3 regions of the Thioalkalivibrio sulfidiphilus HL-EbGr7 genome follow, and region 2 is predicted to be linked to each of the others. Evidence: predicted binding sites of a transcription regulator. Region 2 holds the regulator's gene; each other region holds the start of a gene.
The links. The regulator FliA, encoded in region 2, starts transcription of late flagellar genes. The targets are predictions, from matches to a motif close to GCTAAAGTTNNNNNNNNNNCNGCCGATA.

Region 1 (4,165 bases), 1.2 Mb from region 2:
CAGGATAGTACCGCCGGGGGTCTCGTAACAGCCCCGGGACTTCATGCCCACGTAGCGGTTCTCCACCAGGTCCAGACGACCGATGCCGTTGGCACCGCCGATGCGATTGAGTTCCGCCAGCAGGGTGGCCGGGCTCATGGCCTTGCCGTCCAGGGCCACCGGGTCGCCGTTCTGGTAGGTGATCTCCACGTAGGTGGGCTGATCCGGGGCGTTCTCCGGAGACACGCTCCAGCGCCACATGTCCTCCTCTGCCTCGAACCAGGGATCCTCCAAGGGGCCGCCCTCGTAGGAGATGTGCAGCAGGTTGGCGTCCATGGAGTACGGCGACTTCTTGCCGCGCTTCATCTCCACCGGGATGCCGTGCTGTTCGGCGTAGGCCAGCAGCTTTTCGCGGGAGTTGAGGTCCCACTCGCGCCAGGGGGCGATGACCTTCACGCCGGGCTTCAAGGCATAGGCGCCCAGCTCGAAGCGCACCTGGTCGTTGCCCTTGCCGGTGGCGCCGTGGGAGATGGCGTCCGCGCCGGTCTCGTTGGCGATCTCGATCAGGCGCTTGGCGATCAGCGGCCGGGCGATGGAGGTGCCCAGCAGGTACTCGCCCTCGTACAGGGTGTTGGCGCGGAACATGGGGAACACGAAGTCCCGCACGAACTCCTCGCGCAGATCATCGATGTAGATCTCCTTCACGCCCATGGCCTGGGCCTTGGTCCGGGCCGGCTCCAGCTCCTCCCCCTGGCCGATGTCGGCGGTGAATGTCACCACCTCGCAGCCGTAGGTATCCTCCAGCCACTTGAGGATCACGGATGTGTCCAGCCCGCCGGAATAGGCAAGCACCACCTTTTTCACGCCACTGGCCATGGAGGAACCTTCAAAGAAAAAGTTGAGGATAGGGGGCGGGATTATACGTAAGGGGAGATTCAAAGTTCAAAATTCAAGATTCAAAGGGGTTCTCTGTCCTTTGAATCTTGAATTTTGAATCTTGAATTTATATCGCCCCTATGGCGCCAGCCAGACCGTCGCGCGGCGGTTCAGGGCCCAGGCGGCCTCGCCCTCGCCCGGGTCCAGGGGCCAGGTGGCGCCGAAGGAACGCAGCTCGATGCGGTTGCGGGGGATGCCGTAGACATCCAGGAAGGTACGCACCGCCTCGGCGCGACGCCGGGACAGGGGGTCATTGATGGTGTCGCCACCGCGCACGTCGGCATGACCGGCCACGATCACCCGCATGTGGCGCTGGGCGCGCCAGGCGGTGAGGACCTCACGCAGGGTCTCGTGGGCCCGGGCATCCAGGCGGCTCAGGTTGGTGTCAAAATGCACCCGCCACTCGGCCACCGGCCGGAAATCCAGCTGGATCATGCCGGCCCGGCAACGGCTGAATTCCGCCTGCACATCCCGGAAACGCACCGTGGAGACCGCCGCCGCCACCTGGAAGCCGCCGGCCCCGGGGGACGGATGCTCCACGCTCAGCTGGTAGCCGGCCTCCAGGGCGTGAAAGAGTTCCAGGGTGGTGGCCCTGTCCAGGCTCAGGGTCCGGGCCTCGGAGCCCACGTCCGCCAGGTGCCGGGGACGCAGGTCATGACGCCAGTTGGGCGGCACCAGCACCAGCCGCGCCTCTCGGCCCGAGGCGCCGGAGAGATCGGTATCCAGCCTGAATCCCAGCTCGTGGCCGGCCCGCTCCTGGAAGCGCGCCACCCCGTAGCGGGGGATCTCGTGGCGCAGTTCGCAGGCATCCGGCGCGCTGCTGACCGTCCAGAAGGACTGCTCCAGGCGCGCGCCGAACTCCACCCCCGCCCAGGCGGGCGCGGCGGCAAACAGCATGAGGATCGCCATAAGTCGGGCCATAGACCCTGTATCGGCGGGCGTGTGCGGGACTTTAGAAGAACCTGCCGCGCAGAAGCGGAGGCACAGAGCAATGCATAAGGCGTGGACAGGATTGACATGATTAACAGGATTGTCGGGAATCTCGTTCAGAAATCCCGTTAATCATGTCAATCCTGTCAACAAAGCTTTTTCTCTGCGTCTTCGCGTCTTTGCGTCGAAGGCTTTCAGGGGCAGGGAATCTACTTCCGCTTGGGCGCCATGATGTCCGTGACGCTGCCGTGGGCCACCTCAGCGGCGAAGCAGATGGTTTCGGACAGGGTCGGGTGGGGGTGCACGGTCAGGCCGATGTCTTCCATGTCGGCACCCATCTCCAGGGCCAGCACCGTCTCGCCGATCAGCTCGCCAGCGTTGGGGCCGACGATGCCGGCGCCCATCACCCGGCCGTGTTCGTCGAACAGCAGCTTGGTCAGGCCGCTGTCGCCGCCCACGCTGATGGCCCGGCCGCTGGCGGCCCAGGGGAACACGCCCTTGGTGTACTCGATGCCCTGGGCCTTGGCCTCGGTCTCGGTGATGCCCATCCAGGCCACCTCCGGGTGGGTGTAGGCCACGGAGGGGATGGCCCGGGCGTCGAAGTGGGACTTCTCGCCGGCGGCGACCTCGGCGGCCACCTTGCCCTCATGGGCCGCCTTGTGGGCCAGCATGGGCTGGCCGACGATGTCGCCGATGGCGAAGATGTGGGCCACGTTGGTGCGCTGCTGCTTGTCCACGTTGATGAAACCGCGCTCATCCACCTGCACGCCTGCGGCCTCGGCATTGATCTTCTTGCCGTTGGGGCTGCGGCCCACGGCCACCAGCACCCGGTCGAAGGTGTCTGTCTCCGGGGCCTTGCCGCCCTCGAAGCTCACCTTGATGCCCTGCCTGGTGGCCTCGGCCCTGGCCACCTTGGTGCCGGTGTAGATGGCCTCGTAGCGGCCCTTGATGCGCTTCTCCAGCGGCCGCACCAGATCGCGGTCGGCGCCGGGCATGAGCTCGTTGGACAGTTCGCAGACCGTCACCTTGGCGCCCAGGGCGTCGTAGACACAGGCCATTTCCAGGCCGATGATGCCGCCGCCCACCACCAGCAGGCGCTTGGGCACGTCTTTGAGCATCAGGGCGTCGGTGGAATCCATGACGCGTTCGTCGTCCCAAGGGAAGCCGGGCAGCTTCACCGCCTGGGAGCCGGCGGCGATGATGGCCTGCTCGAAACCGATCACCTGCGTGCCGTCCTTGCCCTCCACCGTGAGGGTGTTGGCAGAGGAGAACTGCCCCGTGCCATGGACCACGCGCACCTTGCGCTGCTTGGCCAGCTGCTTGAGGCCGCCGGTGAGCTTGCCCACCACGCCGTCCTTGTAGCTGGCCAGTTTCTTGAGGTCGATCCTGGGCTTGCCGAAAGTGATGCCGTGCTCGGCAAAGGCCTCGGCCTCCTCAATCACCTGGCCCGCATGCAGCAGGGCCTTGGAGGGGATGCAGCCCACGTTCAGGCACACGCCGCCGATCTCGGCGTAACGCTCCACCATGACCACGTCCAGGCCCAGGTCTGCGGCGCGGAAGGCGGCGGTGTAGCCGCCAGGACCGGAACCCAGTACCAGTAGCTGGCAGTTGATGTCGGCGTCGCCGGGGGCGGTGGCCGAGGCCTTGGCCGCCGGTGCCTTGGCTTCGGACTTGGCAGACTTGTCGGCGGGCTTGGCCGCCTCGGCCTCGTCCACCTCCAGATCCAGGATGGCGTCGCCCTGGGAGACCTTGCCGCCCTTCTTCACCTTGAGCCCCTTGACCTTGCCGGCCTGGGGCGCGGGGATGTCGATGCTGGCCTTCTCGGATTCCAGGGTGATGAGCGGGTCTTCCGGCTTGACCTTGTCACCGGGTTTCACCAGGACGTCGATGATCTCCACGCCCTTGAAATCGCCGATGTCCGGCACCTTGATCTCAACCACCTTGCCCATGGCAAAACTCCGATTTGTTCTCGTATGTTCAGACCCTACGTGACAAGCGATGGGCCACAGTTGCCTGTAGGTCGGGCTTCAGCCCGACAACGGCGGCTCCGACGGGCACCGGCGTCGGGCTGAAGCCCGACCTACGACCGGCACCCCTTCTTGCCTCTTGTCTCTTGTATCCTGCCTCTCGCGCCTTCCTACAGAAGCATCCTGCGCATATCCGACAGCCGGCTGCTCAAAAAGGTCGTGAAGCGTGCGCCCAGCGCGCCGTCGATGACCCTGTGATCATAGGACAGGGACAGGGGCAGGATCATGCGCGGGGTGAATTCCTTGCCGTTCCACACCGGCTGCATCTTGGCCCGGGAGACGCCCAGGATGGC
Region 2 (4,165 bases):
TCGGCGTGCCGGTCCATCTGGCGCAGACAGGGCGCCAGTTGGGCGATATCCTATTGGGGCTTGGCGACAAGCAACGGATCTTCGTGGATACCGCCGGCATGAGCCAGCGGGACCTGCGCCTGGCGGAGGAGATGGCCGGGCTGGCGGCCATTCCGCGTCTGCGCACGCTACTGGTGGTGGCCGCCAATGCCCAGCAGGCGGTACTGGAAGAAACCTTCCGCGCCTTCGGTCATTTGCCGCTCACCGGCGCCGTGCTCACCAAGGTGGACGAGGCCGCCAGTCTCGGACCGGTACTCTCCGCCCTGAGTCACGGCGATCTACCCCTGCTCTATGTGAGCGAAGGGCAGCGGGTACCGGAGGACCTGCAACCGGCACGGGTGCAGCGCCTGGTGAGTCGCGCGGTGTCCCTGGCCTCGGACCGACAGCAACGCGCCCGCGGGCTCCGCCCGTCCATGGCGCCCCGGAAAGTGAATCGACACGCCCATGCCCAGATACAGTGATCAGGTCAACGATCAGGCCGATGGTCTGCGCCGCATGAACGCGCCGCGTCCCGTGCAGGTGATCGCGGTGGCCAGCGGCAAGGGCGGCGTGGGCAAGACCAATGTCTCCGTAAACCTGTCCGTGGCGCTTGCCCAGGGTGGGCGCTCGGTGATGCTCATGGACGCGGACCTGGGGCTCGCCAACGTGGACGTGCTGCTGGGCCTGCAGCCCCGGGCCAACCTCTCCCACGTGCTCAAGGGAGACCTGGGCCTGGACGAGATCCTGGTGGATGGGCCCGCCGGCATCACCATCGTGCCCGCCGCCTCGGGCGTGGCGCGCATGGCCGGGCTGGATCCGGCCGAGCACGTCGGCATCATCCGCGCCTTCAGTGAGCTGAGCCGTCCGGTGGACGTGCTCATCGTGGATACCGCCGCTGGCCTGCATGATAGCGTGCTGAGCTTCTGCCGCGCCGTGCAGGAGGTGCTGGTGGTGGTCTGCGACGAGCCGGCCTCAATCACCGATGCCTACGCCCTGATCAAGGTGCTGAGCCGGGATCACGGCATCAGCCGCATGCGCGTGGTGGCCAACATGGTGCGTGGTCCCGACGAGGGCAGGCAGTTGTTCGCCAAGCTGGTGGCCGTGTGCGACCGGTTCCTGGACGTGACCCTGGACTACGCCGGGGCCATCCCCCACGACGAATACCTGCGCAAGGCCGTGCAGCGCCAGAAGGCGGTCACCGAGGCCTATCCGTCCAGCCCGGCGGCGCGCGCATTCAAGGAATTGGCCCGCAAGGCCGATACATGGCCCATACCCGCCGGTGGAAGCGGGCGCATCGAGTTCTTTGTTGAGCGGCTGGTGGGTTCGGGCTCTAATGACAGGGAGGCCCTGTCATTAACGGATTAGCCGCCATGTACTCGAGCGAACTCCTGGACCGCAACCGCCTGGTGGATGCGCATGTGCCGCTGGTCAAGCGCATTGCCTACCACCTGCTGGGTCGGCTGCCTTCCAGCGTGCAGGTGGACGACCTGATCCAGGCCGGTGTGGTGGGTCTGCTCGAGGCAGCGCAGCAGTACGACGCGACCCAGGGGGCCAGTTTCGAGACCTATGCGGGGATCCGCATCCGCGGCGCCATGCTCGACGAGGTGCGACGCTCCGACTGGACGCCGCGCTCGGTACATCGCAACGCGCGCCGGGTGAGCGAGGCCATGCGCCTGGTGGAGAACCGCCTGGGCCGCGAGGCGCAGCCGGCGGAGGTGGCCGCGGAACTGGGCGTGAGCCTGGACGAGTACCAGCACATGGTCAGCGATGCCGCCTCCTGCAAGGTGCTGAGCTTCGAGGACATCTTCGAGCCGGACTCCGAGGGCGAGGACCTGCTGCCCGGGGACGAGCCGAGCCCCTTCGAGGCCCTGCAGTCCGATGGTTTCAGGGCGGCGCTGGCCCGGGAGGTGGGCGCGCTGCCGGAGCGTGAGCGGCTGGTGATGTCGCTCTATTACGACGACGAACTCAACCTGCGTGAGATCGGCGAGGTGCTCGGTGTCAGCGAGTCCCGGGTCTGCCAGCTCCACGGCCAGGCCCTGGTGCGCCTGCGGGCGCGCATGAGCGACTGGACCGGTCATTCGAGCGAGCAGAAATGAATTATTGACCTGCGCGGCAGTGATGCCACGCGGGGCGTGAGATTGAATCACTTCAACCCCCGGTTCCCCCAGGGTCAGCCGGATGCAATCTGAATCAGGCGGAGGTCAGTGTGGACAAGAATATGAAGATCCTGATCGTGGACGATTTCTCCACGATGCGACGCATCATCAAGAATCTGCTGCGGGATCTCGGCTTCAACAACACCAGCGAGGCCGATGACGGTAGCACGGCCCTGCCCATGCTGCAGAACGGCAACTTCGACTTCCTGATCACCGACTGGAACATGCCCAACATGCCGGGCATCGACCTGCTCAAGGCCGTGCGCGCCGACGAAAAACTCAAGACCATGCCGGTGCTGCTGGTGACCGCCGAGGCCAAGCGCGAGCAGATCGTCGAGGCCGCCCAGGCCGGGGTCAACGGCTACATCATCAAGCCGTTCACCGCCGAAACCCTGCGCGAGAAGATCGAGAAGATCTTCGAACGCATCAACGCGGGGGGCTGAGCGACATGGACACGCCGGGCTTGGAGGAGAAGGCCGCCGAGATCAAGGCCCAGCAGCTGCAGAAGGCCCGTCAGCTGGTCAGCCACATCGAGGCCGGTGACGAGGAATCTGCCGCCCGGCTGATCGAGGAACTGGGCCGCATGCACGAGAGCCTGCTGTTCCAGGAGCTGGGTAGGCTGACCCGGGATCTGCATGAGGCCCTCAATGCATTCCGTCTGGACTCGCGTCTCTCCGAGCTGACCCAGACCGACATCCCGGACGCCAAGGAACGACTCAACTACGTGGTCAGCCTGACCGAGGATGCGGCACACCGCACCCTCAATGCCGTGGAAGCGAGCCTGCCCATGTCGGAGCAACTCTCCAGCCGGGCAGGCGATCTGGCCCGGCACTGGCAGCGTTTCCGTGCACGCGAGCTCTCCGCCGAGGAATTCAGGCAGCTGAGCGGGGAACTGGGCGAGTTCCTGGCCCGGGTGCACGACGATGCCGAGGCCATCCGCCGCAATCTGTCCGACGTGCTCATGGCCCAGGACTTCCAGGATCTGACCGGACAGGTGATCCGCCGTGTCATCAACCTGGTGCAGGACGTGGAGCAAAACCTGGTGGGCCTGGTGCGCATCTCCGGCGAGCGGCTCTCCACGCCGGATCAGAAAAAAATGCAGGACAAGCGCGCCGAGGATCAGAACAAGGGTATGGGTCCGGCGGTGCCGGGCACCGCCGGTGCCAGCGATGTGGTCAGCGGCCAGGACGACGTGGACGATCTGCTGTCCAGCCTGGGATTCTGAGCACGTTGCCAAGCGCATAACGAGAAGGGGTAGGGGATGAGTCTGGATAGCGATGACGAGATTCTGCAGGACTTTCTGGTGGAGGCCGGGGAACTGCTGGAAGGGCTCAGTGAGCAGCTGGTGGAACTGGAGCGCAACCCCACCGACCGTGACCTGCTCAATGCGGTGTTTCGCAGCTTCCACACCATCAAGGGCGGCGCGGGATTCCTCAATCTCACCCACCTGGTGGCGGTGTGCCACCGGGCCGAAGACGTGTTCAACGTGCTGCGCCAGGGCCAGCGCCAGGTGGATGGCGCGCTCATGGACGCCGTGCTGCAGGTGCTGGACGTGGTCAACCGCATGTTCGGCGAGATCCGCGGCGGCGTCGAGCCGGGGCCCGCGGATCCCGAGCTGCTGACGCGGCTGGAATCCATGACCGGGCCCGCGGACGCCGCGCCTGCGCCGTCTCCCGTCGCCGAGGCGCCTCCGCCCGCCCCCGAGCCTGCCCCGCCTGTGTCTGCCAGCCCTGCCGTGCCGGCCGGCGATGGCGACATCACCGACGAGGAATTCGAGGCCCTCCTGGATGCCATGCAGTCCGGTGGCAGCGCGCCCGCGCTGGCCGCAGCACCGGCCGCTTCGCACAAGAGCGACGAGATCACTGAGGACGAATTCGAGAGCCTGCTGGACGAACTGCACGGCAAGGGCAATGCGCCTGTCGAGAGCAAGGCCTCACCCCCGGCCGCAGGCAGCTCCGCGGACCCGGATCTGATCAGCGAGGATGAATTCG
Region 3 (4,165 bases), 520 kb from region 2:
TGACTCCTGACTCCTGACTCCTGACTCCATGGCGCGCCATTTCCTGCTTCTGATCCTGATGATCCTGCCCCCCCTGGCCCACGCCGACCCGGTCGTCGACGAGGCCATGGGGCTCGCCCGTCTTGGGGCCGCCGATCTGGCCCTGGCCACCCTGGACCGCCAGCCCCCGGATCGCCTGACCCACCCGGACCGCTGGATGGCCAGGGAGCGGGCGCGTCTCGAGATTCTGGGCATGGAGCAGCGCTGGCAGGGGGTGGTGGACCGTGCCGCACGCCTGCCGGCCGGTCTGCCCCGGGAGTTCCTCATCTGGGCCCGGACCCGGGAGGCCCATGCCCTGCTGTCCCTGGGGCGTGGCGAGGCGGCCCGATCGGTGCTGCGGGACCTGATCTGGTTCTCCGGGGATGCGGTCAGCGAGGCCTGGCTGGATGCCTGGCGCGGCATGCTGGCGGAGAGCTACTGGCAGGACGGGTTGGGTGACGATGCGCTCTCCACCCTGCGCCGCTGGCGCCAGGATCGGGGCGAGGCGGCGCAGATCCCGCTGCAACTGGAGGCCCGCCTGCTGCTGGACCAGGGGCAGGGCGAGGAGGCGGCGCGCATCCTGGAGCGGGAAACCGGCCACGAGGCCCGCGCCCTGCGAGCGCTGGCCTTGCTGCGTACCGGCAGCCGTCCCGCCGAGGATCTGCATCGGAGCATGACCCAGGCGGCGGCGACGGCGGACCTGCCCGCCCCGGATCGTGCCCGTTACCTGGCCGTGGCCGCCCTGGCGGCCGCCGAGACCACGGACCTGGCACGGCGCGTGGAGGCCCTGGAGCAGGCCTTCGCCGTGCAGGGGCGACTGCCCCGGGAGGAGCAGATGCTGCGCCTGGACACAGATGCCCTGTGGCAGGCCTATCTGGACCTCGGGGAATCCCTGGGCAATGAACGCCAGTTGCTGATCGGCGATGACGACGCCTGGTTCACCCTTGCGGACAGCCTGGCCAGCCGGTCGCGGATCCAGGCCAGGGCCCTGTTTGCGGTGGTGGGTGTGCGTGGCGTCGATCCCGAGGGTCGCGCCACCGCCCACCGGCGCCTGGGTGAAAGCCTGCTCGATCGGGATGACGGCGCCGAACTGATGGACGTGCTCTACCTGGAGGGCGGGCGCTTCCCGACCTCAGAGGACGTGCCCGCCCCGGTGCGTCACCTGCTGGCCGAGCACGCCGTGGACCGGGGCGATCTGGACACCGCTTCCCGTCTCATGGCGGGGCTGTCCCGGCCGCCGGAAGGGGTGGATGGTTTCGAATGGGGCCTGCGCCGTGCCCGGGTGCTGATCCTGGGGGGGCAGGAGGAGGCGGGCATCGACGCACTCTACGACCTGTTGTCCGGGGTGCGGCAGTTCGACGCCGAGCGGGCCGACCGGTTCCTTCAGGTGCTGTTCGATCTGCAGACCCTGCGCCGTCATGATGCCGCCGTGCACCTGTTCCGGGCCGTCGCGCCCCGGCTCACCGACGCCCGCCAGGCCCGGGAGGTGCTCTACTGGGAGGCGGATTCCCACCAGGCCCTGGGACAGCACGAGGAGGCGGCCCGGCTGTATCTGCGTTCCGCAGGGCTGGGGGACGGGCCCTGGGACCCCTGGGGCATGACCGCCCGGTTCCAGGCTGCCGGGGCCCTGGCGGAGGCGGGGCATGTCTCCGATGCCCGTGCCCTGTACCTGGACTTGCTCCGGGTCACCCGCGAGCCGGAACGCCGTGTGCTGCTGCGTCAGCGCCTGCAACAGCTGGACCTGCGCTGAGTCCCACATCAAGCACCGGGTCTTTGCCTGCGTTCATGCCCCCGGATGGCACCGCCGGTCCGGTGTTCCTGCGACATTAAAGATTTTCAGCCCCACCGCCGATAGCATGAGATAGACAGAACACTAACGATCCCCCGGCGCCGGAATCCACTCGGATGGCGTCAAAAAACCATGGGGGAATGACCGCCGGAGTTCGACATGTTCAATGCCCTCGCCAGGTTGTCCATCCGCTTCAAGCTGCTGGCCGGTTTCGCCTTCGTCCTTGCCATCCTGCTCATCGTCTCCCTCATCGGTCTGCGCGGCCTGCAGGCCACCCGGGTCATGGTGGACGAGATGGTGGGCGAGGTGCAGCCGGTGACCCTGGCCGCCATGGAGGTGGACAGCGCACTGCACAACGCTGCCTCCTCCCTGGGCTTCTACCTGATGAGCAAGGAGGACGTGCATCGTGACGCCTATGATGCGAACCTCAGGCGTCTGCGCGAATCGGTGACACAACTGGTCTCCGCCCCCCTGGTTCAGGCCGATCCGGAGCTCAACCGGCTGGTGACTGCCATCGCCGCGGAGGCGGAGTCCTTCATGGGCTACCGTGACGAGATGGTGGCGGTGGCCACCGATCTCAGCCTCAACATGCCCGCCATGGAGATCTCCGCGGTCCGGCTCAATCCGTTTGCCCAGGAGTACCTGCAGAACATCTCCCAGATGGCGGCCACGGAGATGAGCGAGGATCTCAGTGAGACGCGCAGGGAGCTGTTCAACGACTTCCACGAGGTGCGTTACGGCATGAGCAACATCATGGCCGGCATCCGGGGATTCGTCGCCTTTCGTGACACCGCCTCCCGCGAGAATACCCAGCTGTACCTCAATCGCAATCGCAGCCTGCTGCAATCGATCCAGGAGCGCGGTTTCCTGCTCAACTTCGAACAGGAGATGGCCCTCGAGGAACTGGTACGCCTTCAGGCCGAGCTGGAGGAAGGTCTTGCCGAGTTGTTCCGCGTGCACGGCAGTGAGCAGTCCCATCGCGATGCCTACCTGATCCGTACCCAGGTGGGCCCGCTGCTGCTGCAGAGCAAGGAACGCATCAACGATCTGGTGTCGCGTCTGGAAGGGCGCATCCAGGTCACCAGCGAGGCCCTGGTGGACCAGGGTCAGACGGCGCAGCGCGTCATGCTCACCTTCCTGCTCATCGGCCTGGCCCTCGGCGTGCTGGCGGCCATCGTGCTGGCCGGCGCCATCGTGCGTCCCCTGCGCCAGGCCATCGTCGCCATGGAAGACATCGCCCAGGGCGAGGGCGACCTGACACGTACCCTCAAGGAACAGGGTGGCCCCGAGCTGTCCGCGCTGGCGCGTGCCTTCAACCAGTTCGTGGCCAAGATTCGCAACGCCATGGGCCAGGTCACCGATGCGGTCTCCCAGCTCTCCAGTGCGGCCGAACAGATGTCGGTGATCTGTGCCGAGACCAACGAGGGCGTGGAGCGTCAGCGTAACGAGACTGACCGGGTCGCCACCGCCATGAACGAGATGTTCAGCACCTCCCAGGAGGTGGCCGGCAGCGCCGGTGCTGCGGCCGATGCCACGCATTCCGCTGATCGGGCCGCGCAGGACGGCGAGCGCATCGTCAACGAGGCCATCGCCTCGATCACCGATCTGGCCCATGAGGTGGAGAACGCCGCCGGTGTGATCGACAGCCTCGGTCAGGACGCGGAGAAGATCGACTCGGTGATGGACGTGATCCGCGGCATCGCCGAGCAGACCAACCTGCTGGCGCTCAACGCGGCCATCGAGGCGGCGCGCGCCGGTGAGCAGGGCCGTGGCTTTGCGGTGGTGGCCGATGAGGTGCGCACGCTGGCCTCACGGACCCAGGAGTCCACCCGCGAGATCCAGCAGATGATCGAGCGCCTGCAGGCCGCCTCCCGCAAGGCAGTCGAGGTGATGGAGTCCGGGCGCAAGCGCGCCCACGCCACGGTCGAGGCCGCCAACGGTGCAAAGACGTCCCTGGGCACTATCACCGGGGCGGTCAAGACCATCAACGAGATGAACACCCAGATCGCCGTGGCATCCCGGGAACAGACCCAGGTGGCCGAGGAGATGAACCGCAACGTGGTCAACATCAGCGACGTGGCCGAGGTCAATGCCCGTGCCGCTGGCCAGGTGGCCACGGCCACCCAGGATCTGTCCCGTCTTTCCGCCGAGTTGCGCGGGCTGGTATCCCAGTTCAAGCTCTAGCCCGCATATCTCACCGGTCGGACACCGGCTGGCGCGCAACAGGTTGACACATCAGTCAAATACGTCGAAATGGTCGCCGACCTCAGCATGACAGTCTGTTCCCGCCGGAGTCCTATCGCGGTTCAGGCTCGTCTTCGCGCCCGTAGGCTTGCTCTTCACTCAACCCATAGCTAT

Region 1: TGR7_RS12325 (MotY family protein) is a predicted target of FliA. The motif match lies at 1,845-1,872, and genes of this name have one in related genera.
Region 3: TGR7_RS04205 (methyl-accepting chemotaxis protein) is a predicted target of FliA. The motif match lies at 1,845-1,872, and genes of this name have one in related genera.

The regions. Positions count from the first base shown of each region.
Region 1 is NC_011901.1:2,599,403-2,603,567, forward strand. It holds gene TGR7_RS12320 (argininosuccinate synthase) at 1-855, opposite strand, end outside; gene TGR7_RS12325 (MotY family protein) at 994-1,836, opposite strand; gene lpdA (dihydrolipoyl dehydrogenase) at 2,055-3,794, opposite strand; gene aceF (dihydrolipoyllysine-residue acetyltransferase) at 3,983-4,165, opposite strand, start outside.
Region 2 is NC_011901.1:1,436,575-1,440,739, forward strand. It holds gene flhF (flagellar biosynthesis GTPase FlhF) at 1-500, shown strand, start outside; gene TGR7_RS06700 (MinD/ParA family protein) at 484-1,383, shown strand; gene TGR7_RS06705 (RNA polymerase sigma factor FliA) at 1,389-2,114, shown strand; gene cheY (chemotaxis response regulator CheY) at 2,237-2,617, shown strand; gene TGR7_RS06715 (protein phosphatase CheZ) at 2,638-3,399, shown strand; gene TGR7_RS06720 (chemotaxis protein CheA) at 3,436-4,165, shown strand, end outside.
Region 3 is NC_011901.1:913,551-917,715, forward strand. It holds gene TGR7_RS04200 (hypothetical protein) at 29-1,768, shown strand; gene TGR7_RS04205 (methyl-accepting chemotaxis protein) at 1,967-3,991, shown strand.